4 regions of the Ensifer sp. PDNC004 genome follow, and region 4 is predicted to be linked to each of the others. Evidence: riboswitches for the same ligand, from Rfam matches in the RefSeq annotation. Region 4 holds a riboswitch; each other region holds the start of a gene.

Region 1 (5,747 bases), on a different replicon from region 4:
GGGTCAAACAAGCCAGCGAGCTACCGGGCGAAAAAATGTAAAGCGTCGCCGCAGCGCGAAGCCGCCGCCGCCCGGAATGGCCAGGCGTGGCTTGCCTCCCCACAGGCGGCACCTCAATCGGCGGGGCCCACCATGAGGACCTGCATGACTGCGGTCATTGCAGGGTCGGTGCCGGCGGCATAGTCGGCAAAGCTCGTCGAGCGCGGGATGTCCGGCTGAAGCGGGCCTGCCGGAACGTCATAGGCGTAATTCAAGAGGAAACAGGTCCTGATCCCCGACAGGCTGCATCCGTGCTCCCAGTCGTGATAGGCCGTCGAATAGCGGATAGTGATCTTCGAGTTCGGCAAAACCGTGCGGCCGCCTTCACCCCAGAACTGCAGCCGGTCTCCCATCGGCTCGCCGACAAGAACTGTGCGCGTGCCGCCGAAATGCCTCAGGCGCGCCGCCGTGCTGATCGCGGCCGAAAACGTGTTTGCGCTGGTCAGCACGAACAGCCGTCCGTCAGGCGGCAGGATGGCCGGGAGCCTTTGCGAGAAATCGGCGGTCAATTCGTAGTTGCCGCCATTGTTGAACCGCAGATCGACGACTGCATTGCGTATGGGCTTTTTCTCCGCTTCATCCAGCATCTTGGCGAGCCCCTGCGACAGGCCCTCCGGCGTGGCATCCCTGATGCGGTTGATCTGGACATAGAGCAGATCGGGCAAGGGGTAGTGGTGCCAAAAATTGGCGTCGGGGCGCGTGAGATAGGCCGGCAGCGTGACGTCGTCGAGCACGTGCCGCCACCCGGCGTCGCGACCGGTCTGCGAAAGGGGACTGAAATCGCGTCGCGGCCAGACATGGGCGTTTAACGGTTCCGGCGCGCCGGGCGTGGCAAGAAGAGGGATCTGCGCGACGTTCCCATCCTTAAGACGGATGAGATAGGCGCTTTCCTGCGAGCTGTCGGCAAGGCCGGCGGCATGGAGGAGTTCCGGCGAAATTGCGATATTGGGGACGAATTCCCTGGCGAGATTGGCGGGTCCGCCGAAATGGGGCCGCAGCGCATCGACAAAGGCCTCCGTCGTCCGTCCATTCACCTCAAGGATCTCTCCGCCCAGAAGGTGCGATTGGTCGCCTGTCGCTGCGATCACGAACAGGCCTTCGGCAAACCAGCCGAGGCGGATCGGAACCGCATTGAAACTGTGGCCGCCGACAAGCCCGACGACACTGGTGTGCCCATTGTCGGCGAGCGCGACCGCCTTTGCAGCCGCCATCGCCAGACCGGCGCGGTCGAGATCGCCGGCCCGTTGTTCGATCGCATCAAGGGAGCCCGTAAACGCCGCCTGGGCGGCTGGCGAGAAGCTTCGGTCAACCTCGATCAGGCGCCGCAGATGGGCAAGGTCCTGCCTGTTGCGTTCCAGTCGCGAAGCTGCGGCCGGAAAGTCGCTCCGGGGATAGCTCTTCAGCGTTGGGTAGAGAATGACGGCAAGCGGCGCGACCACCAGGAGAAGCACGGCGGCCAACGTGATCGATGCAATCCGAACGCCGCGTCGCCGCCAAAACCTCTTGCCGCTCGGTGCCGGACCGTCCTTGCGGTTTTGCGTCTCGTTTCCCATCGATTGCCGCCCCCATCGGCGCGCCTCTTAGAAGCGCGATCCATCCCCACATTCGGCGCTCCCTGCCGGGCCGGCGGCATCACTTCACCATTGCCGCGATCCCTGTTCGGGGCGCGCGGCAATGACGCAGGTCTGGCGATCGGCCAGACAAGACGTAGGAACGGCGGCTCGACAATTCCATGCTCGCCGCCGCGGACAATCAGAAGGCCGGTTCGGTCCCGTATTCGTCGTGCCGCCGGTTCCAGACGTAGGGTTCTGTCTGCGGCCATCCCACGGGAGAGGCTTCCCATGTTTCCTGGCGACCGTAGGGCGTCAGATCCAGATAGGTCCACATGCTGCCGAGATACTCGACGCCACGCGCACCGTTGAAATAGGTGCGGTAGATATGATTGCCGTCCCTGAGGAAGACGCTGACGCCATGGCGCTCGCTGGTTCTTGTCGGGTCATCCGGATCGGCGACCGTGGCTCCCATGTCGTGGTTGAAGTCGCTCGCCAAGGACGAGTACCAAACCGGGTGCTGCCACTGCATCCGGGCCTGGTATTTCTGCAGCGTCTCCAGCGGCGCGCGCGAAATCAGCACGATGGACGTATCGCGTGCGTTGAGATGCGCCGGATGGGTCATCGCGTCCACGACCCAGGAGCAGCCGTCGCAGCCCGCCTTCCATCCGGGCGCGAACATGAAGTGATAGACGATCAGTTGCCGCCGTCCGTCGAAGAGGTCGGCGAGGCTTACCGTGCCTTCGGGCCCCTCGAACGAATAGTCCTTGTCGATCCTGACCATCGGCAAGCGCCGGCGCTCGGCACTCACTTCATCGCGTGCGCGGGTGAGTGCCTTCTCTCTGGCAATCTGTTGTTCGAGTGCGGCTTGCCACTCATCCATTGAAACGATCTTAGGCAGCATTCTCAATCATCTCCCTTTTGGGCGGTTTGCTTGAGGTGTCGGTGCAAGGCTGAACTCCGATCGACGGCATCCAGCCATCAGGCTCGGTTGGAGTGCTCGCGAAAGCTCGCAAACCGGTCTCATCGGCGCCGTCTCCGTTGCGTCCGGTTTCAATATGTTGTGAAAACATAACATGTCAAGCGAGCAGGACGAAGATCTGGTTTTCAAGGCATTGGCTCACCCGCGCAGGCGGTCGATGCTCGATCGTCTCAAGGGCGAGGCGCAGACCACGGGCATGCTCTGCGCGACCTTTTCCGACATGGATCGCTGCACCGTGATGCAGCATCTGAAGGTGCTGGCGGACGCCGACTTGATCATCGTCAGGCGGGCAGGACGCGAGCGCTGGAACTATCTCAATGCGCTGCCGATCAAGCACATTCACGAGCGCTGGATCAGCGACTATGCCGCCCATGTCGTGACCATTCTCGACCGGCTGAAGACTGGCCTCGAAGGGTAAGTCTGAAGATGGTGTGAATTAAGGATCACTTAAACAGTATTCATTTGCGTATAGTTTTCGACAATCGCCAATGTTCTCGCTATTTGAGGGGAGTGATATTTAGTGAAATTACGAGACGCGAAAGAATTTCTACCTTTCTTGGCAGGTGGTTTTGAAAGCGCCGCTTTCATGCTTGCGCTCCACTCGTTCGTTGAGTAGGGAATTCTCGTCGGTTTCCGAAAGGAAATAACAGGGAATTCGCCGCGGCTCGCCGCGAAACGAAACTGCCCCCGCAACTGTAGGCGGCCAGTCCTCTCTCGAAAAATGCCACTGGGCGATGGTCCGGGAAGGCCGAGAGGGAGCCAAGACCCGTCAGTCAGGAGACCTACCGACACCTGTAACTGAACAAGCCGGGCGGGGTGTCCGGGGAGGTTGTCGATGTCGTTGGTCGCGCCACAAGTGCCGGCTGTCGATGTTCTCTTGAACATCGGTTCGATCATTGCGTCCTGGCTCGTCCCCTCCGATCCGCGCGATCAACAGATCGGAGACAATGTGCCATGACCGCTTCGCGTTTCCTGCTTGCCGCCTCTGGCTTCGCCTTCTTCGCCACCGCCGCTGCTGCCGAACCCACCGCCTATCCGCTGACCCTGGACAATTGCGGCGAGACGATCACCTTCGACAAGGCACCGGCGACCTCGGCGACCGTCGGGCAGGCGGCAACCGAGGTTCTCTATTCGCTCGGCCTCGGCGACAAGGTTACGGGCACGTCGGTCTGGTTCAATGACGTGCTGCCGGAATTTGCCGAGGTCAATGCCAAGGTTCCGCGCCTGGCGGACAACGACCCGAGCTTTGAAAGCGTCGTCGCCAAGAAGCCGGGGCTCGTCGCCGTGCAGTTCGTCTGGCACGTCGGCCCCGAAGGGATCGTTGCGACCCGAACCCAGTTCCACGAAGTGGGAATTCCGACCTATGTCCTTCCGGCCGACTGCGTCGCCAAGGACAACTCGGTGGGTGTGGACGGCACGCGAAGCGCGCTCTTCTCGACTGACAGCATCCATCAGGGCGTGCGTGAACTCGCGCAGATCTTCGATGTTCAGGACAAGGGCGAGGCATTCGTCGCAGAACTCGCCAAGCGTGAGGCCGACGCCATCGAGCAGGCCAAGGCGCTCAATTTGAAGGATGTGTCTGCGGCATTCTGGTTCTCCAGCGCGGAGATGGACATCGATCCCTATGTGGCCGGTCGGAAGGGAGCGCCTGCCTACATGATGGATAAGCTCGGCATCCGCAACGTGGTCGGCTCGGACGAAGAATGGCCGGTCGTCGGTTGGGAAACGATCGCCAAGGCCAACCCCACCATGATCGTCATCGCCAAGATGGATCGCCGGCGCTTTCCGGCCGACGACTACCTGAAGAAGATCGAGTTCCTGAAGACCGATCCGGTTGCCAGCCAGATGGATGCGGTGAAGAACAACCGCATCGTCGTCATGGATGCGCACGCGATGGACGCCACGATCAGAACGGTTGCCGGCATCGAAGTTCTCTCAGCTGCGCTTAAGGATTTCGGGTTGGCGAAGTGAAGACCAGCCTCTCGCGGCGCGCCCCTGCTTCCCGGCTTGGCCGGGCAGCCAAGGCGACATTGGCTCTGTTTGCCGCCGTTCTTGCCGGAACCTGCATCGGCGAAACGCCGATACCCGTCTTGACCGTTCTCCAGACCTTGGCGAACAAGATTTTCGGCGCGACCTATGGGCTCGATCCCATCGATGTCGGGATCATCTGGAACTACCGCCTGCCGCGAGTGATCGTTGCCGCCTGCTGCGGGGCGGGCCTCGCGGTTTCGGGCATGGTGCTCCAGTCCCTCCTGCGCAACGCCCTGGCGGATCCCTACCTTCTCGGCATTTCCGCCGGCGCTTCGACCGGCGCAGTGGCCGTCACCGTCGCCGGCCTCGGCGCCGGCGCGGTCTCCATGTCGCTCGGCGCGTTTGTCGGCGCCGTGACCGCTTTCCTCATGGTGGCGATCCTCGCTCGTGCCGCCGGTGGCGGGGTCACCCTGCGCGGAACAGGGCAGATCGTGCTTGCCGGCATCGCCGGATCGCAACTGTTCAACGCACTGACCTCTTTCATCATCACCAAGTCGGCCAATGCGGAGCAGGCGCGCGGCATCATGTTCTGGCTGCTCGGCAACCTCAGCGGAGCGCGGTGGCCGGACGTCTGGCTGGCCGTGCCCGTGGCCCTTGTCGGGCTCGGGGCCTGCATCTGGTACGCCCGTGCGCTCGACGCCTTTTCCTTCGGGGCGGAATCCGCCGCGTCGCTCGGCGTACCCGTGCGCGTCGTCCAGGTGGTGCTGATCGGCCTTACCGCGCTGGTGACGGCCGTGATGGTCAGCATCGTCGGCTCCATCGGCTTCGTCGGGCTCGTCATACCGCATGCGGCCCGCTTCCTGGTTGGCGTGCGCCACGGGCGGCTCGGCCCGGCAACCGCCCTCATCGGGGCGGTCTTTCTGATCGCGGCGGATATCCTGTCGCGGACGATCGTTCCTGGCCAGGTGCTGCCGATCGGCGTGATCACCGCCCTGGTTGGGGCACCGGCCTTTGCCCTGATCCTTATCCGCGGGAGGCGCCGATCATGATCCTGGAAGCACGCGATCTCGGCTGGTCCGTCCGCGGCAAGGCGATCGTTTCCCATGTCGATCTGGCCGTGCGGCAGGGAGAGACACTCGGCCTTGTCGGCCCCAACGGCTCCGGCAAATCGACCTTGATGCGGCTGCTGGCCGGCATCGTCCGGT
Region 2 (5,747 bases), 520 kb from region 4:
GCATGCCGGCGACACCGGCCTTCGGATCGTAATAGGCGCGCTTGGCTTCGGTCAGCGCGAACTGGCCGAGCAGGAAGAAGGCTTCGCGGGCGCGCGTCGCCGTCCAGTTCGGGTTGCCGCGGCCGGCATTGAGGAAGGCCTTGGCGGCCTTCTGGGAGCTCGTCTTGGCGAGCTTGATCAGTTCGTCCTTGATTTCGAACGGGCTGAGATCGGAGATGCTGTCGTAGAATTTTCTGTCCAACATGATCCACACTCCCTGTGATCTGTGAATTGTGATCGGTGGTCCCGACTGTCGCCCGCCTCAGGCGAGCATGATGACGATGACGAGGCCGAAGATGGTGAGCAGCGTGTTGCCGATGGCGTAGGGCATGCCGTAGCCAAGGGCGGGAACCTTGCTCTTGGCCGCCTCCTGGATCATGCCGAGCGCTGCCGTCGTCGTCCTGACCCCGGCGCAGGCGCCAAACAGGATCGCCGGGTGAAACTTGAAGACGTAGTGGCCGATGAGCACCGAGGCGATCATCGGGATCGAGGTTGCCACCACGCCCCAGATGAACAGCGATATGCCGACCTCCTGCAGACCCGCGACGAAGCCGGGTCCGGCGCCGATGCCGACGACGGCGATGAAGATGTTGAGGCCGAGCGTGTTCATCAGCCAGAGCGCCGGCGACGGGATCCGCCCGAAGGCGGGGTAGGTGGTGCGCAGCCAGCCGAGCACCAGGCCGGCCAAAAGCGCGCCGCCGGAAGTCGAAAGGCCGATCGGGATGCCGCCGATCGTGATCGTAAGCGCCCCGATCATCGCGCCGATGAAGAGCCCCCAGCCGAGGAAGGCGATATCGGTCGTCTCGACGAGACGGTCGGCAAAGCCCAGCGCCTTGATCGCGGCTTCGACATGCTGCTTGGCCCCGCCGATGGTGACGATGTCGCCGCGCTCGACGGTGGTCCCGGGCAAGACCGGGATCTCGACCAGCGAGCGGATGATCTTGCGGGCATAGACGCCGCGCGCCCAGTCCATGGTGCTGACTTCCGCAAGCGTCTTGCCGGCGAGCGCCTTGCTGGTCACGTAGACATCGAGGACTTCGGCTTCGGCATTCAGCAGTTCCTTGTCCTCGACCTCGACAAGCTTCGAATCGAGATTCTCGACGAGTAGGGCACGCCGGCCGGAGAAGGCGACGACGTCGCCGGGCTGCAGTACGGTGTTGCCGTCCGCTTCGATGATCTCGCTGCCGCGCCGGACCCGCTCGACATAGACGCGGATGCCGGGAAGCAGGTTCTTGACCGGCGTCCCGGTCAGGCCGCTTGCCGCATCGATCCGGTAGGCCCGAAGACCGAAGTCGTGGTAGGCGCTGGTGATGCCGGGCTCGGCGCTGGATGTGCCGCCGCCGAGCTTGGCCTCGTATTCCCGGCAGGCCGCCGGAAGGTCGATGCCGAGAAGCTTCGGACCGAGTTGGGCGAGGATGATCGCCGAGCCGATCGTGCCCCAGATATACGTGACCGCGTAGGCGATCGGGATCTGGTCGGAGAAGGTCTTGGCCTGTTCCGGTGTCAGCCCCAGCGAGTTGATCTGGTCCGTGGCGACGCCGATAGCCGCCGAAATCGTCTGCGAACCGGCATACATGCCGGCGCCGTAGCCGAGCGGAAGCCCGGCGATTAGCGCGCAGAGATAGGGAACGATGAGGCAGAGCACGAGGACCGAGAGCGCAAAGGCGATCTGTTTCGGCCCGTCGGTGCTTAGGCCCCGCACGAATTGCGGGCCTACGCCGTAGCCGACGGCGAAGAGGAAGATCAGGAACAGGGTTGATTTCAGGTCACCGGAAACCTGGATGCCCAGCTGCCCGATGAGAACGCCCGCAAGCAGCGTGGCGGTGACATTTCCAAGGTTGAACCCCGCGACCTTGATCGGACCGATGAGGAAGCCGATGCCGAGGGCGAGGAAGACGGCGACGGGTGGATAGGTCCGAAGCGTGTCGACGAAAAAATCGATGGGGTTCACTGCTGCTATTCCCTTCAGAAAGTTGAGTTTCCATCACTTCATTTCGGGATCTGCGCGGCTAAGTTGAGCTTGTTTTCGGATCTTGTCGATGCCCAATCTTAATTCCGGCAATTGTTGCCTCGGTCGTCGAAATTCTCAACCGGCATAGGGTTACGTGAGCGTAACGTATGTTACATTTCAGCGGTTTTACTTGGGGTGCGCACTCGCAGGCGCCGCGATGCGTCCGCCGCCTGCAATCGAAAGACGGATGCGCGCGGCCGGATCGCGCCGGAACTTCAACTCTGGTGTTGTAATTCGTAATGTATCTCGCAACGTGAGGCATTAGGTATTTTCTCTTGGCTATGCTTGAACATACGGCTGGAGGCGCAAGGAATGATGGGCCTTTCTGCTTGCGATAGGGGCGACAGAACTTCGAAGGGTTGAGATGAAACGCGGCATCGTCGCCGCAAGCGCGGCCGGTTCGTAAGGTGACGAGGAGGGGGAGCAATGATGGATGAGGTTATCCGTAGGCTGGGGGCGCTTGGCGTTCAGCTTCCAACGCCGCCGAAGCCGCTCGGCGCCTATCGCGCGGTGATCGAGGCGGGCGAGATGCTTTATGTCTCGATGCAGGGGCCGCTGCTCGACGGGCGCTTCGTGCATACGGGGCTGCTCGGGCGCGACGTGACGATCGACGAGGGGCGCAAGGCGGCCGAGCTGGCGGTGCTCAACGCGCTGGCGCAGATCCACGAACATCTCGGCCGTTTCGAGCGCATTCGCCAGATCGTCCGGCTTGAGGGGCATATCGCCTGCACCGAGGATTTCCTTGATCATCCGAAGGTGCTCGACGGCGCCTCCGAGTTTCTGGCTGCCGCCTTTGGCGAAAGGGCCGGCCATATCCGCTCCGTCTGCGGCGTGCGCAACCTGCCGGGCAACGCCGCGGTGGCGGTGACGCTGACGGCCGAGCTCTTTCCGCCGGAGTTCTGAGGCGGCACGGCCGCCTGTCGGCCGCAAGGCGGATTTCGGCCGTGGAGCGTCGGATCGTGTCCGACGCTCAATTTTCGGCTTGCATGATGTAATGTTATTTAATAACGAATTGTGCATGACGATACGCCGCATGTTGATAGATCCTTCCCGCCTATGCCGTGCGGTTGTCTCCCCCGCCGATTCATGCGAGGAAGGCGGTGATGGTGCTGCGTCCGCGACAATGCGGAGGCGGCTGAAAAGGGAACACGGAACGGACGACCCTGATGGGGCCGAAACCGTGGCTGCCCCCGCAACTGTGAGCGGAAAGCGCATTCACACCATGTCACTGGCGATCAGCCGGGAAGACGTGGATGCGCCACGACCCGCGAGCCAGGAGACCTGCCATCGAACCGATCAACCACAACGGACGGGGTGTTCCGATGGAAAAGAACTGGCTTTCGCACGACGGCTATCCGTCCTTCTGCCGTTTCGCCATCTCTTGCCGTCAGTCCGGCGGAGGGCAGGAATGGCTGAGCCGAATTTCCGACAGCACAAGATAACGGTCTGCACCGATTGCCGCTTCACCGGTGGCCCCTGCGCGCCCGGTGCCGAGCTGATCAAGCGGCTGAACGGCAGCATTGCCGCACTCGGCGCGCCGCTCGATCGTGACTTCTCGATTGCCGGCACGGTGTGCATGGCGGCCTGCACGCGGCCCTGCACCATCGCCTTCCAGGCGACGGGGAAGGCAACCTATCTCTTCGGCGACGTCTCGCCGGACGAAGACATCGACGATCTCGTACGCTTTGCCACAACCTATGCGGAGCGTGGCGATGGCATGACGCGGGCGGCCGAGCGGCCACGCGGGTTGAAAGGCAAGACGCTTGCCCGCATCCCCGCAGCGATGCTCGTTTCCGAAGACCTCGGCGGGCACTTCCAATGAGGGCGCGGGGAGGGATCAACCCATGAGCTGCACGGCGACGGGAGCGGCACTCAAGGTCGAGGGCCTCCACTGGGGGCCGCGCGCGGGGCTGACGCTGGTCAAGGACATCGGCTTTTCGATCGCGGCGGGCAGCCGGCTTGCGATCCTCGGGCCGAACGGTGCCGGCAAGACCTCGCTCCTGCGCTGCCTCTACCGGGCGGTGCAGCCGAACTCCGGCCGTGTTTCGGTCGATGGCATCGATCTCTGGTCGATCTCGGCGCGCGAGGCAGCAAGGACGATCGCCGTCGTCCTGCAGGAAATGCCCGGCGACTTTCCCTTCAGCGTGCGCGACGTCGTCATGATGGGGCGCATTCCGCGGCGGGAAGGCTTGAGCGGCTGGAGCGATTTCGACCGCGATCGGGTGCAGCATGCGCTGGCGCATCTCGATCTCGCGCATCTTGCCGGTCGCCAGTTCTCGACGCTTTCGGGCGGTGAGAAGCAGCGGGTGCTGATCGCCCGCGCGTTGGCGCAGGAGCCGCGCATCATCATCCTCGACGAGCCGACCAACCATCTCGACATCCGCCACCAGCTCGAAATCCTCGAGTTGCTGCAGACGTTGAAGCTGACGATCGTCTCGACGCTGCACGACATCAATCTCGCCGCCGAGTTTGCGACCGACGTCGCGATCCTGACTGCCGGGCGGCTGACGGCCTTCGGCACGCCCGAAGAGGTGCTCAGCCCCGGCGAACTTTCGGCCGCCTTCGGCGTCACTGCCACCGTTCACAATGCCGCCGCCGGCGGCGCCCGCTTTTCCTTTTCACTTCCTCGACAGGGATCTATTTCATGAAGATCAATATTGCCCCATTTTCCCTCCTTTTCGTGCTGGCCGCCGCCACGCCGGCGCTCGCCTATCCGGTCACGGTCAAGAGCTGCAACCGCGAGGTGACCTTCGACGCGGCGCCGCAGCGCGCGATCGCCAACGACGTCAACCTGGTGGAGATGATGCTGGCGCTGAGGCTCCAGGATCGCATGGTCGGCTATACCGGCGTTTCCGGCTGGAAGACGCTGGACGAGAAGCTGCGCGAAGGCGTCAAGGAACTGCCGGAGCTTTCGGAGAAGTATCCGACCAAGGAAGTGCTGCTCAACGCCGACGCCGACTTCCTCTTTGCCGGCTGGAACTACGGCATGAAGGTCGGCGGCGAGGTCACGCCCGAAACCTTGGCGCCCTTCAAGATCGGCGTCTACGAGCTGACCGAATCCTGCATCCACGTGATGGCCAAGGCAAAGCCGACGATGGACGACATGTTCGTCGATCTTCTCAATCTCGGCCGCATTTTCGGCGTCGAGGATCGCGCCGAGACGCTTGTTGACGGCTACCGCCGCCAGCTTGCCGAGATCACCAAGGCGAATGCCGGCAAGGCAAAGCCGACACGGGTCTTTGTCTATGATTCCGGCGAGGAAAAGCCGTTCACCTCCGGCCGCTTCGGCATTCCGACGGCGATGATCGAGGCCGCCGGCGGCGCCAACATCATGGACGATGTCGACAAGAGCTGGGTGGAGATCTCCTGGGAGCCGGTGATCGAGCGCAATCCGGAAGTGGTGGTCATCGTCAACTACGGCGAGGTGAAGGCCGAGGACAAGATCGCCTTCATGAAGACCAATCCGGCATTCAAGAATGTCGATGCCGTCAGGAACGATCGCTTCGTCGTGCTCGACTATGTCGAGGCGACGCCTGGGCCGCGCAACATCGACGCCATCGCCCGTCTCGCCAAGACCTTTCACGGCGAAGGCCTGTAACCGATGCTGGCTGAGGATACGTCGGCTGACACCGTTGCGGTTTCGCGTGCCGCGTCTCAACGGGTGGCCCGCAGCGGTCTCGGCCTTGCCGCGGGCCTG
Region 3 (5,747 bases), on a different replicon from region 4:
CCGTCTCGAACACCTTCACCGAATTGATGATGCTAATGGTGGTGACGAACAGCGTCGTCGGCCCGAGCATCGGCCAGGTCACCAGCCGAAAACGATCGAACCAGGATTTTGCGCCGTCGACTTCGGCTGCGGCGTAGAGTTCCCGCGGGATGGCGGTGAGGCCGGCGAGGAACAGCACCATGTTGAAGCCGACGGACTGCCAGATGCCGATGATCGAGAGACCGTAAAGCACCGTGCTGGAGGCGCCGAGCCAGTTCGGGCCGGCGATGCCGAAAACGGCGAGGAAGGTGTTGATCGGGCCGATGGTCGGGTGGAACAGGAATTGCCAGACCGTGGCCATGGCGACGAGCAGCGAGGCGACCGGCAGGAAATAGACGGTCCGGAAAAAGGCCCTGCCCTTGGTTTCCGCCTCGATCAACATGGCGATCGCCAGCGAAAGCAGGATCGACACCGGCGTGACGATCGCGGTGTAGACGGCGGTGTTCCAGAGCGAGCGACGGAAGGTGCGGTCGCCGAAGAGCTCGGCATAGTTCTCGAAACCGACGAAACGGAAGCTGCCGTAGCCGAGCTCGAAATCGGTGAAGCCGAGCACGATCACGGCTGCGGTCGGTAGCAGGATGAAGAGGAAGAGCAGCGTGATGGCCGGCAGCGCCAGCAACCAGGCGATGCGCGCTTCGCGGCGGTCGGGATGGGGCGCAGCGATCGCCGTTTCGAAGGTCGCGACACTAGCCATGGACCTTCTCCAGCGTCGCGGCGATAGCGATCGGCTCGGCTGCCACCCGGGTGCCCTCGCCGTCGAACAGCATCGCCCGTTCCGGCATGAACGCGACATCGACGGGCTGACCGATCGCGAGTGCTGCGGCTTCGGCGGGTGCTGCCTTGGCGGTGACCACCGCGCCGATCGCATCGAGGCGTGCGTGGACGATCACCTCGGAGCCGAGAAACTCCATGCGCTCGACCCGCGCAGTCAGCCGGCCGGCACCTGCCGCATGAAAGCGCACGAATTCCGGGCGGATCGCGAGCTTCACCGCCGCATCCGGCGCCTGCCCGCGGCTTGCCAGAAGCACGAGATCGCCGAAGCGCACGATGCTTGCCGTATCCGTGCGGGTTTCGAGCACGTTGATCTTCGGCTGGCCGAGGAAGCGCGCGACCTCGATATGCGAGGGGTTGTCGTAGATCTCCTTCGGGCTCGCCAGCTGCAAGAGATTGCCGCCGATCATGACGGCGACGCGGTCGGCCATCGACAGCGCTTCGGACTGGTCGTGCGTGACATAGAGTGTCGGCACGCCGGCGCGGCGGTGCAGGTCCACGATTTCGCCGCGGGCATGGACGCGCAGGTTGGCGTCGAGATTGGAGAGCGGCTCATCCATCAGGAAGACGGCCGGGCGGCGCACCATGGCGCGGGCAAGCGCTACGCGCTGGCGCTGGCCGCCGGACATCTGGCCGGGCTTGCGGTCGAGCAGATGATCGATCTTCAGCGCTCCGGCCATCTCCTTGACCTGGCGCTGGATATCGCTGCGGATCTGCTTCTGCCCCGGCAGGAGATTGCCGATGACCGGCAAGCGCTGCATCGCCGTCAGGCGCCGCATGGCGAGCGGCACCGAAATGTTTTGACCTGCGGTCAGGTGCGGATAGAGCGCGTAGGACTGGAACACCATCGCCACGTTGCGATCGGCCGCCGCCATCCGCGCGACACTGCGGCCGCCGATCACGATCTCGCCGGCATCGCCGTGATCGAGGCCGGCGACGATGCGCAGAAGCGTGCTCTTGCCGCAGCCGGAAGGGCCGACGAGCGCAATGAACTCGCCGGCTTCCGCCTCCAGGCTGACGCCCTTCAGGATGGCGTTGCCGCCATAGGACTTGGTGATGCCATCCAGCGAAAGCACGCTCATTGCGCTGCCTCCACGCGAACCTTCTTCTTGGCGGCGAGCGGATAGACCTCCTCGACGATCGGGTCGAGCACGTGGCTCGTCAGACCCGGCACCGCGACGATTTCGCTGGTCACGCCGGCATCGGTGAGTTCGTGCACGACGGCACCGACCAGCCGCTCGCCCGGCATCGGCCGTTCCAGCGTGTCGATGATGAAGGAGGTCGGCGGCGCCCAGACGAGCGACGTCCCGGCATGTTCGCCGGTCCAGGCCCAGTGCAGGTGACCGCTTGCATGCAACGCCACCTCGGCTTCGGCGAAAAGATCAAAGAGGCGCTGGCGCTGGCGGGGACGGATGCCCCAGTAGCCGGTGTCGCCCTCGGCCGGGTCGTCGACGAAGAGCGGCTTGTGGGCGAAGACCGCCACCCGGCGGCCGTCGCGACCAAGCAGCTGCTCCTCCAGCCAGGCAAATTGCCTGTCTTCTTCGTCGTCTTCGAAGCCGATCAGCAGGCTGTTGAGGCCGAGCAGCCGCCAGTCGCCATGGTCGCGGCCCCAGTAGTCCGGACCAGCGAGACGGCGCCAGCGGGCAAGCCGGACGGGATCCACAGGCTGGTGCGAGCCCGGTAGATGGCCGACATCGTGATTGCCGGGAACGATCGCGACCGGCATCGAGAGCTGACCGATCAGATCGAGCGAGAAGGTGATGTCGTCTTCGTGGTCGGCACCATCGATGGTGACATCGCCCGTGTGGATGACGAGATCGGGCGCCGCCGCCTCGATCCAGGCGCGAACCGGTTCCCAATTGCCGTTGAAATGGCTTTTGGCGGGGCTGAGATGGGTGTCGCTGATCTGGACGATTTTCATGGAAACGGGCCTCCGACAATGGCTTGCGGTATCCGCGTCGGAGGGTTGTCTCTCCCCTTCTCTGCGGTTGGCCGCAGTCTTTAGGGAGCCGCCATGTCAGTTTGGTAACAGCCGTTCTCAGCTGATTTTCAGTTTCTCCATGAAAGCGTCATTTTCAGAAGCCCGGCCGGCGCGAACCGGCACGCGCGCACCAGATGCGTCTGCGTCTTCTTTCCCCAGGCTCATTACTTTGCGCCGAGTTTGCCCCGAAAAGATGCCGGACAGGACTGCTCCATGACGGTCGCAAGCATCGCATTCGACGCGTCTGCTTCGGCGACGACCCAGTCGCGAAAGGCCTGGATCTTCTTCTGCCGCCTGGTGCTTTGCGGATAGACCAGCCAATAGGCGCGGCCGTCGCGCACCACATGCTCGAACGGCCGGATCAGCCGGCCGCTCTTCAGTTCATCCATCAGGAAGGTCGAGACGGCAATCGCCATGCCGTGATCCGCCAGGATGGTGGCGACATCCATCGCCTGGACGTCGAAGATCAGCTCGGTACCATTGCTCGCCGGCGGCTCGACGCCGGTTTCGATCATCCACCGCCGCCACCAGTTGGCATTGCCGAAACGCCGGATCCTCAGAACATCGGCGGGCTCCTTGAGTTGATGTTTCTCCAGGAAGGACGGCGTGCAGACCGGCACGTAATCGAGCGGAAACAAGGGAAAGACATCGTTTCCCGGCCAGTCGCCGGCACCGCTGCGCACCGCGAGATCGATAGCGTCACGCTTGAAATCGACCAGCTCGGTCGACATGTGGACCCTGATGCTGATGTTCGGATGCGCGGTCTGGAAGGTGGCGAGCCGCTGGCCGAGCCAGCTCGAAACGACGGTCGGTAGCACCGAAATGTGCAGGTGATGTTCGGTCTTGTCGGCAATCTCCGAGAAGGCCGCCCCTAAAAGATCGATCGCTTCGGTTACCTTTGGCGCCAGCTGCCGCCCGGCACCGGTCAGCCGCACCTCGCGCGGAAGGCGGACAAAGAGCGGCGCGCCGATGCGTTCCTCCAACAACCGGATCTGATAGCTGACGGCCGCCTGCGTCATGCCAAGCTCTTCGGCGGCGCGGGTGAAACTCAGGTGCCTGGCGGCGGCCTCGAAGGCGCGCACTGCACTCATAGGGGGAATCTTGCTCATGACGCTGAGATAAGCATTCTTTATGCCAGCATGCGAGAAATCGCTTTGCGCGAAACGGCAAAAAACCTCACTTTTTTCGCGAACACACGCCTTGTAGAGAAGTGAGGATAGCAATGCTTAGCGCAGTGCGATCAATGATTTACCATGCCCTGAATTGGGCCGACAGGACCCTCAGTCCTCCGGTCGCCATCGACACGTTCAACGAGTTCCAGCTCCGGGATATCGGCCTGACGCGGGACCAGGAACATATCCGTGCGCGCGTCGGCGACACCGCGGATCCGTGGCACTGGCCGGAGGAGCCCAAGCCCGTGCCGGTGCAACCCGCCGCGAAAGCAGTTTGCAGCGAAGGACCGCGCATTGCCCGCGTTTCGCCCCGCGCCCAGGCCGGAGAGAATAAAGACATAAGCATTTCTTTATGCGATTGACGGCCGAGCGATTGCAGGGCATTGTTCCCGACATCGTGGTTCTGCGCCTCGCCATCCGGCGGGGCGGAGCTAAGAGGGAATTCGGTGCGGCGCTGACAAGCGCCCAGGCCGGAGCTGCCCCCGCAACTGTAGGCGGAGAGCGGCCGTTCGATGATGTCACTGAGGAAGACGCCTCGGGAAGACGGAACGGTCCGCGTTGACCCGCAAGCCAGGAGACCTGCCGCGATAAACAACGTCCACGGGCGGGGTGTCCGATGGGGCGCGTTGACGACGCGGGACCCTTCTCGCGTCGCGGATGCGTCGCATTCAAGCCTTGCCCTTCAACCTTCGGGGTAAGGAAATGACCATCAAGACTGCCAATCTCGGCTTCCCGCGCATCGGCCGCCACCGCGAACTGAAATTCGCGCTTGAACGCTACTGGTCCGGCAAGATCAGCCGTGACGACCTTTTCGACGTCGGCCGCCGGCTTCGGGCCGAAAACTGGGCGGCGCAAAAGGCGCGCGGCATCGACATCCTCCCTTCGAACGATTTCTCGTTCTACGACCACGTGCTCGATACTGCCGTGCTCGTCGGTGCGGTCCCGGCCGCCTATGGCTGGGAGGGCGGTCCCGTCGATCTCGATACCTATTTCGCCATGGCGCGCGGCTCGACCGGTTCGCCCTGCGCTTCCGGTTGCACGCATGCGGGTGACGGCGGCAACGCCGCACTCGAGATGACCAAGTGGTTCGATACCAACTACCACTACATGGTGCCCGAATTCGAAGCGGATCAACGCTTTGCGCTGACGCGTAACCGGCCGCTCGAAGCCTTTCTCGAGGCCGAAGCCCTCGGCTATCGAACCCGCCCGGTCCTGCTTGGCCCGGTGACCTTCCTCAAGCTCGGCAAGGCGAAGGGCGGAGATTTCGATCCCCTGGACCTGATCGAGCGCCTGCTTCCCGTATACGTCGAGCTGCTAACCGAACTTGCCAATGCCGGCGCCGACTGGGTTCAGATCGACGAGCCTTGCCTAGTGCTCGATCTCACCAACCGGGAAAGGCAGGCCCTGGACCTTGCCTATCATACGTTCCGGGCGAAGGTTCCCGGGCTCCGGATCATGCTTGCGACCTATTTCGGCGCGATCGGCGACAATATGGTGAGCGCCCTGGCGCTGCCGATCGCGGGCCTGCATGTCGATCTCGTGCGCGCGCCGCAGCAGATCGAGGTCCTCCTCCAGTCCGCTCCGGCTGACCGAGTGCTGTCGCTCGGCATCATCGACGGCCGCAACGTCTGGAGGACGGATCTTGCCGGCCTGTTGCGCCGCCTGCAGCCGCTCATCTCCGCCCATGGCCGCGACCGGATCGAGCTTTCGCCCTCGTGCTCGCTCCTGCATGTGCCCGTCGACCTCGACCTGGAACAGGCGCTCGACCCGGAGCTTGCCTCGTG
Region 4 (5,747 bases):
ATCCGCGTCGGCGGCGGTGTCGATCACCCGCCAGGCGACGACGGAGGATTCATTCACCGTTCCGGCCCATTCGAAATAGCCGATCGCGATGCGGCCGAGCTGGCCGCTTTCGACGGCATCGAGAAAGTCGCGGTGCCGCAGCGCCTCGACATAGCCGGCCCGCTGGATGCGGGCTTCGTCGAGATCCATCGAGCCGGACATGTCGACCGCCAGGATCAGTTCGACGTCGACATTCGTCGCCTCGGCGGTCGATGGGCTCGGGCCACCACTCAATGAAAGGAGTAACGCCAACACGCTCAACATCGCTTCAACCAGTCATTGCGCGCGGTCAGATTAGAAGACTGTAACACAAGATTGGATTTCGGCGACCGTTTGGGTGTAGTTGGCCTTCACTAAAGAGTGATTTTGCCGGGTCATGCATGAGCCCGGGTGCCGGTCGGGAAAGGCGGGATGCAGCAGCGTAGCGAAAATACCGAGCGATTTCAGATCGATCGATTGCAGCAGGCGGCGTTCGGCTATTTCCTCGAACATTCCGATCCGGTCACCGGGCTGATCGCCGACACCGCGTTGCCGGGCGCGCCGGCGAGCATCGCTGCGACCGGCTTCGGCCTTTCCTGCTACCCGGTCGGCGTCGAGCGCGGCTGGCGTTCGCGCAGCGATGCGGCGCGGCGGGTGGTGACGACCCTGCGCTTCCTTGCCCAAGGCCCGCAGTCCCGCCACCGGCAGGCGACCGGCTATCGCGGCTTCTACTACCACTTCCTCGACATGCGGACCGGCGAGCGCGCCTGGCAGAGCGAGCTTTCAACCGTCGATACGGCGCTGCTGATCGCCGGCGTCCTGACCGCTTCCGCCTATTTCCGCCGCGATGACGCGGTCGAAGGCGAGATCCGTGCGCTTGCTGACCGGCTCTATGCGCGGGTTGACTGGCGCTGGGCGCTCAATCGCGGCGATACGCTGACGATGGGCTGGCGGCCGCCGGGGCGGTTTTTGAAACATCGCTGGCGGGGCTATAGCGAAGCGCTGCTGCTCTATGTGCTGGCACTCGGCGCGCCCGAGCATGCGATCGAACCGGAGCATTATGCGGCCTATGCCGAGGCCCATGACTGGATCCCCGTCGAGGGCCGGCCGCACCTTCATGCGGCGCCGCTCTTCATCCATCTCTTCCCGCAGGCCTGGCTCGATCTGCGCGGGCTGGCCGACCGACCGATGCGGGAGCGGGGAACGGATTATTTCGAAAATACCCGGCGCGCCATCGCGTTGCAGCGGGACCATGCGCGTTCCAATCCCGGACACTTTGCCGGATATGGCGAACACCTGTGGGGTCTCAGCGCCTGCCATGCGCCGCGCGTCCGTGTGCGCCTTCGCGATGGCCGCCAGCAGCAGCTTTTCGGCTATGTCAACCGCGGCGCGCCCTACGGCCCTGATGACGGCACGCTCGTGCCCTGGGCGCCGCTTGCCTGCCTGCCGTTCGAGCCTGAGGCGGCGCAGGCCTCTCTCGTGCATATGGCGGAGAGTTATCCGGGACTTCTGAACGAGGGGCGGTTTCCCGGCGGCTTCAATCCGAGCCTTGGTGGCGGCGGGCCGGAGGGCTGGATCGATGCGCGGGTGGTCGGTCTTGACCAGGGCCTCGTTGTCATGATGATCGAGAACTGGCGAAGCGGCCTTGTCTGGGCGCTGATGCGCGGCATACCGGCGATCCGCCTCGGCCTTCAACGAGCCGGCTTCGACGGTGGCTGGCTGCGGCAGGGGGAGGGTGCGCGTGGCAATCCGCCCGCATCCAGCGCCAAGGGGTGAGGATGGGCGACGGAGACGGCATGCGCTTGAACGACCACCGGCCGACAGCGGAGATCGCGGCCCCCTTTGCGCAGCAGGCGCTGGCCGTCGCGGACCATCTGCGTGCCCAGTTTCCGGAGGCTGCCGTCTCGCTCGGGTCGGCGGCGAGCGAATTCAGCGCGCCGGACGACTTCTGGGCTGCGGGCAGCGCTGGCCTTGAGGCGGGGCTCGCCTATCAGGATTTCTTCGGGGTCGGCATGACCGACCGGATCCGTGCGGCGCATCTGATCGCCTTCTATAGCCGTCAGCTGAGCGTGGTCCTTGGCGCGTTCCATCTCGGTGCCGGGCTGCAGCTGGAGGTCGCCGGCGTTCGTTTCGAGGATTGGGCACGGCTTCACCGTGGTGCCGAAGTCGCGGGCAAACGCTATCGTTTTTGCCTCCAGCCGCCGGCGACGGAGCGCAAGGGTCGGGAGGAGGACGTCAGCGTTTTCGAACAGGGCTTCATCGCTCATCTGACGCCCGTCATTGCTGTCCTGAAGGCACGGACGGGCCTCTCGAGCGGGGCGCAGTGGCGGCTCGCGGCGGATGCCCTGGCTGGCGCGTTCCTCGAAATCGGCCGTGCGATCGGGGAAGAGGCGCGCGGCATGGCCGAGGCGCTGGCAATCGTCAAGCGGCCGGGCTCGCGGCTCTATTCTGATGAGCTTTGCTACGAGCAGATTGCGGCTGTCGATCCGGCAAGTGGTGAACACATTTCGCGCCAGTATCGGATCCGCTGCGGCTGCTGTCTCTATTTCAAGACGGAGGGCGGCAGCTTCTGCGACACCTGCGTCCTGCTGGAGCCGGAAGATCGCCGTGCGCGGCTGGTGACGCATCTCATGCAAAACGGCGGGGCCTGAACCCCGCCGTCGGTTTGCTGACAATCCGTGATCGGCGATCACTATGCTTTGACGAAGCGCTCGTTGATGAAGCCGGAGACGACGCCGAGCACGATCCAGAAGGCGAGCGTGGTGGCGAGTGCGGCAACCGCAAACTCTGCGCCGAGCACGGCCGGAACGTTGCTGGTGATGTCGAGCGGCTGCGGCGCACCATAGACATGGGGCGCTGCGATCAGCACGAGGCCCGTGACCTTGGAGACGATCTCCTCGCGCAGGACGACGAGATAAAGGCCGACGGCCGAAAGCGCCACCGTTGCGAGCCACCAGGTCTGGCGGTCGCCCAGTTCGGCGGCCGGAAAGCCAGGCAGTTCCGGCGGCAGGCCGATCGCCGGCAACATGTGCACGGCAAGCCAGCCGCAGGCGCCCCAGAGCGCGCCGTTCCGAAGCGTGATCGGGTAGCCGATCACCAGGCTGACGCCGGCGAGCAGCAGGCCGAAGCCGGAACCGGTGACGAGGTTCGCGATCAGCGTGCCGGAGAAGCGGCTCATGCCGAACATGATGCCGCCGTCCTCGTGCTCGCCCTCATGGGCATAGGCGGGCGTGATCGGCGACAGCGCGTCGAGCAAGGCGCCGAGCGGCGACACGGCCTTGAGCGACGAATGCTGGTCGTGGTTTTCCGCGGCAGGCTGTGCCGCACCCGGCTGGGCGGCGGGCTGTTCGGTGGGGGCCGGAGCCTCGCCTTCGAATTCTTCCGCATGCAGGATCAGCGGCGTGACGCGCAATTCCTGGGCGCCGGTCATGAAGACACCGGCAATCAATCCAGCCACGATCGCGGCCAGAAGCGTTCTGACAATCATCTTGAAATCCCTCGATAACGACAAAAGCCACGCGCTGCGGCGCGGTCCTTGAGCCTTCCCATTTTGCCTGTGCTGCGGATGGCTTTCGCACGCCGGAAAAACCGGAATGCAGACAAACCGACATCCGGCTCGGGCCGGATGCGTTCAGGTCCGCAGATTGTTCGATGCGGAACGTTGTTCACGTTCCGATGCATCGGTCAGTGGCAGGGGAAGCCGTAGGAGTGGCGGGTGTCGTGCGCCGTGTCGTGCAGCACGGCCGAGTTGGCAAGGCCGGCGCCGAAGACGAGGAATGCGCCGATGAAGAGCGCGATGACGCCAGCGGTCAGACGATCGCTGAGGGAGAGCGGGGTGCTCGAAATGGTAGACGTAGCCATGACAACCTCCGTGATGGCATCGGGAAATTCCCGGTTGGGCCCTATGCCCGCATCGAGTGGCAGGTTTCCTGGCTCACGGCGTTGGGCTCGATGCCCTCGATCTGCCTCGCCTTCCCAGCTCGGCCGCCCTCTCGCGGTCTTGCCAGTGGCTTCTTCCGGATCGCTCCGGAACGGTGGATCGACGTCGCTCTACAGTCGCGGGGTCGGCCGTGATTTGAATGCCCAGATTGGGTCCATCCGTCACATTCCCGTTTACTCCCGAAACACGTTCGCGTCCCGGGAACCAATCGATCCCAGATGATTAGGATTGTGTCATGGAGTTGTCAATTGAGTGCGCGCCGCCGCGCGGTCCATCCGCGACAAAATCCTTGATGGTCATGCGCTTGTAGGCCTCGACGATCTGGTCGCCCTCGGCGCGCTCGACCGAGACTGCAAGCCGCATTGTGCAGTCGCCGAGATGCATGATCAGGAAGGCGGCGCTGTCGATTTCCTCGCGCGGCGTCTCCGGCACAAGCCGGGCCCAGACATCGGCAAGCAGCTTTCCGCCGGCGCGGCTTTGCGCAAGGTCGATTTCGCGCAGCGCCTTGTCGGCCTGCATCGCCGACCAGATGTCGCGCATGACCGGCTCGGCGAGGAACATCTCGTAATAGATATCGAACAAAAGCGAGAAGGCGTCGCGCAGCTCGGCGATCGAGGTCACCTTGGCCAGTTCGGCCGCGATGCACTCGTTGCAGACCGCATTGTAGCGCTCGGCGAGCGTGCGCACGATTGCCGCCTTGTCGGGGAAGTACTGGTACAGCGAGCCAATCGAAATTCCAGCCTTTTCAGCGACTTCGCTCATGCGCATGGCGTCGCTGCCCTTTTCCTGGATGAGCGCCGTCGCGCAGGCGAGGATCTGCTCGACGCGCTCGCGACTGCGCTTCTGGCTCGGTGTCCGGCGCAGCGCAGGCTCGTCGTCGGCGGGAAGCGTGGCGGGGCTTGCATCTGGAATCATGAGTAATGCTCACATTTTGACTTGACTCCTAAAATACGAGGATTTATCACATTTGCAAATGTGAGAGATGCTCATATTTGTTGGTGGAACCTCAGGAGGAAACGATGTCTCAGAAGATCACACTGGTTTTGGGCGGTACCGGCAAGACGGGGCGGCGGGTGGCCGAGCGCGTTCGGGAGCGGGGCATAGCGGTCCGCATCGGTGCCCGTTCGGCGTCGCCTTCCTTCGATTGGACGGATGAGGTGACCTGGGCGCCGGTCCTTGAAAACGTCGATCGCATCTATGTCTGCTTCCAGCCGGATCTGGCGGTACCGGGCTCCGTCGAGGTGATCGCCAAGTTCTCGAGCCTTGCCGTCAGCGCCGGCGTCAAGCGGCTGGTGCTGCTGTCGGGGCGCGGCGAGGACGAGGCGGAAGCGGCCGAGCGCGCGCTGCAGGCCTCCGGCGCCGACTGGACGGTCATCCGGGGCAGCTGGTTCTTCGAAAACTTCGACGAAGGGTTCCTCGCCGAGGGTGTCTTGAGCGGTTCCGTCTTCCTGCCCGTGGACACGGTGACCGAGCCTTTCATCAGCTGCGACGACATTGCCGACGTCGCTGTCGAAGCGCTTCTCGACGACCGCCATGTCGGGAAGGTCTATTCGCTGACCGGCCCGCGGCTGATGACCTTTGCCGACGCCGTGGCCGAAATCGCCGCGGCTGCCAACCGCCCGATCTCCTATCAGGCGATACCGGTTGCCGACTTCGCGGCACACTTGCAGGCCGACGGCGTGCCTGATGACTATGTCGAACTCATCCGCTATCTCTTCAGCTCGGTGCTCGACGGGCGCAATTCAAACCTGACGTCCGATGTCGAGCATGTGCTTGGGCGGCGTCCGCG

Evidence for each region. Region 4 has a riboswitch for cobalamin ahead of JVX98_RS08025 (CbtB-domain containing protein). Riboswitches for the same ligand answer to the same signal wherever they lie in the genome.
Region 1: it holds a riboswitch for cobalamin, as region 4 does, so the genes downstream of both, JVX98_RS30570 (ABC transporter substrate-binding protein) here and JVX98_RS08025 (CbtB-domain containing protein) in region 4, are expected to answer to the same signal.
Region 2: it holds a riboswitch for cobalamin, as region 4 does, so the genes downstream of both, JVX98_RS10595 (DUF1636 domain-containing protein) here and JVX98_RS08025 (CbtB-domain containing protein) in region 4, are expected to answer to the same signal.
Region 3: it holds a riboswitch for cobalamin, as region 4 does, so the genes downstream of both, metE (5-methyltetrahydropteroyltriglutamate--homocysteine S-methyltransferase) here and JVX98_RS08025 (CbtB-domain containing protein) in region 4, are expected to answer to the same signal.

What each region holds. Positions count from the first base shown of each region.
Region 1 covers NZ_CP070354.1:477,252-482,998, forward strand. The annotation lists gene JVX98_RS30550 (DUF1801 domain-containing protein) at 1-41, shown strand, start outside; gene JVX98_RS30555 (hypothetical protein) at 114-1,592, opposite strand; gene JVX98_RS30560 (DUF899 domain-containing protein) at 1,792-2,472, opposite strand; gene JVX98_RS30565 (helix-turn-helix transcriptional regulator) at 2,666-2,989, shown strand; cobalamin riboswitch at 3,182-3,376, shown strand; gene JVX98_RS30570 (ABC transporter substrate-binding protein) at 3,526-4,542, shown strand; gene JVX98_RS30575 (iron ABC transporter permease) at 4,539-5,591, shown strand; gene JVX98_RS30580 (ABC transporter ATP-binding protein) at 5,588-5,747, shown strand, end outside.
Region 2 covers NZ_CP070353.1:535,544-541,290, forward strand. The annotation lists gene JVX98_RS10580 (bifunctional aspartate transaminase/aspartate 4-decarboxylase) at 1-244, opposite strand, end outside; gene aspT (aspartate-alanine antiporter) at 302-1,990, opposite strand; gene JVX98_RS10590 (RidA family protein) at 2,477-2,953, shown strand; cobalamin riboswitch at 3,138-3,354, shown strand; gene JVX98_RS10595 (DUF1636 domain-containing protein) at 3,459-3,872, shown strand; gene JVX98_RS10600 (ABC transporter ATP-binding protein) at 3,895-4,698, shown strand; gene JVX98_RS10605 (ABC transporter substrate-binding protein) at 4,695-5,648, shown strand; gene JVX98_RS10610 (iron ABC transporter permease) at 5,652-5,747, shown strand, end outside.
Region 3 covers NZ_CP070352.1:1,330,474-1,336,220, reverse strand. The annotation lists gene JVX98_RS05950 (carbohydrate ABC transporter permease) at 1-733, opposite strand, end outside; gene JVX98_RS05945 (ABC transporter ATP-binding protein) at 726-1,892, opposite strand; gene JVX98_RS05940 (metallophosphoesterase) at 1,889-2,731, opposite strand; gene JVX98_RS05935 (LysR substrate-binding domain-containing protein) at 2,956-3,882, opposite strand; gene JVX98_RS05930 (hypothetical protein) at 4,035-4,325, shown strand; cobalamin riboswitch at 4,345-4,565, shown strand; gene metE (5-methyltetrahydropteroyltriglutamate--homocysteine S-methyltransferase) at 4,666-5,747, shown strand, end outside.
Region 4 covers NZ_CP070353.1:19,362-25,108, forward strand. The annotation lists gene JVX98_RS08005 (DUF1194 domain-containing protein) at 1-303, opposite strand, end outside; gene JVX98_RS08010 (glucoamylase family protein) at 451-1,794, shown strand; gene JVX98_RS08015 (ferric iron reductase) at 1,815-2,669, shown strand; gene JVX98_RS08020 (CbtA family protein) at 2,711-3,505, opposite strand; gene JVX98_RS08025 (CbtB-domain containing protein) at 3,703-3,879, opposite strand; cobalamin riboswitch at 3,920-4,182, opposite strand; gene JVX98_RS08030 (TetR/AcrR family transcriptional regulator) at 4,181-4,873, opposite strand; gene JVX98_RS08035 (NAD(P)H-binding protein) at 4,978-5,747, shown strand, end outside.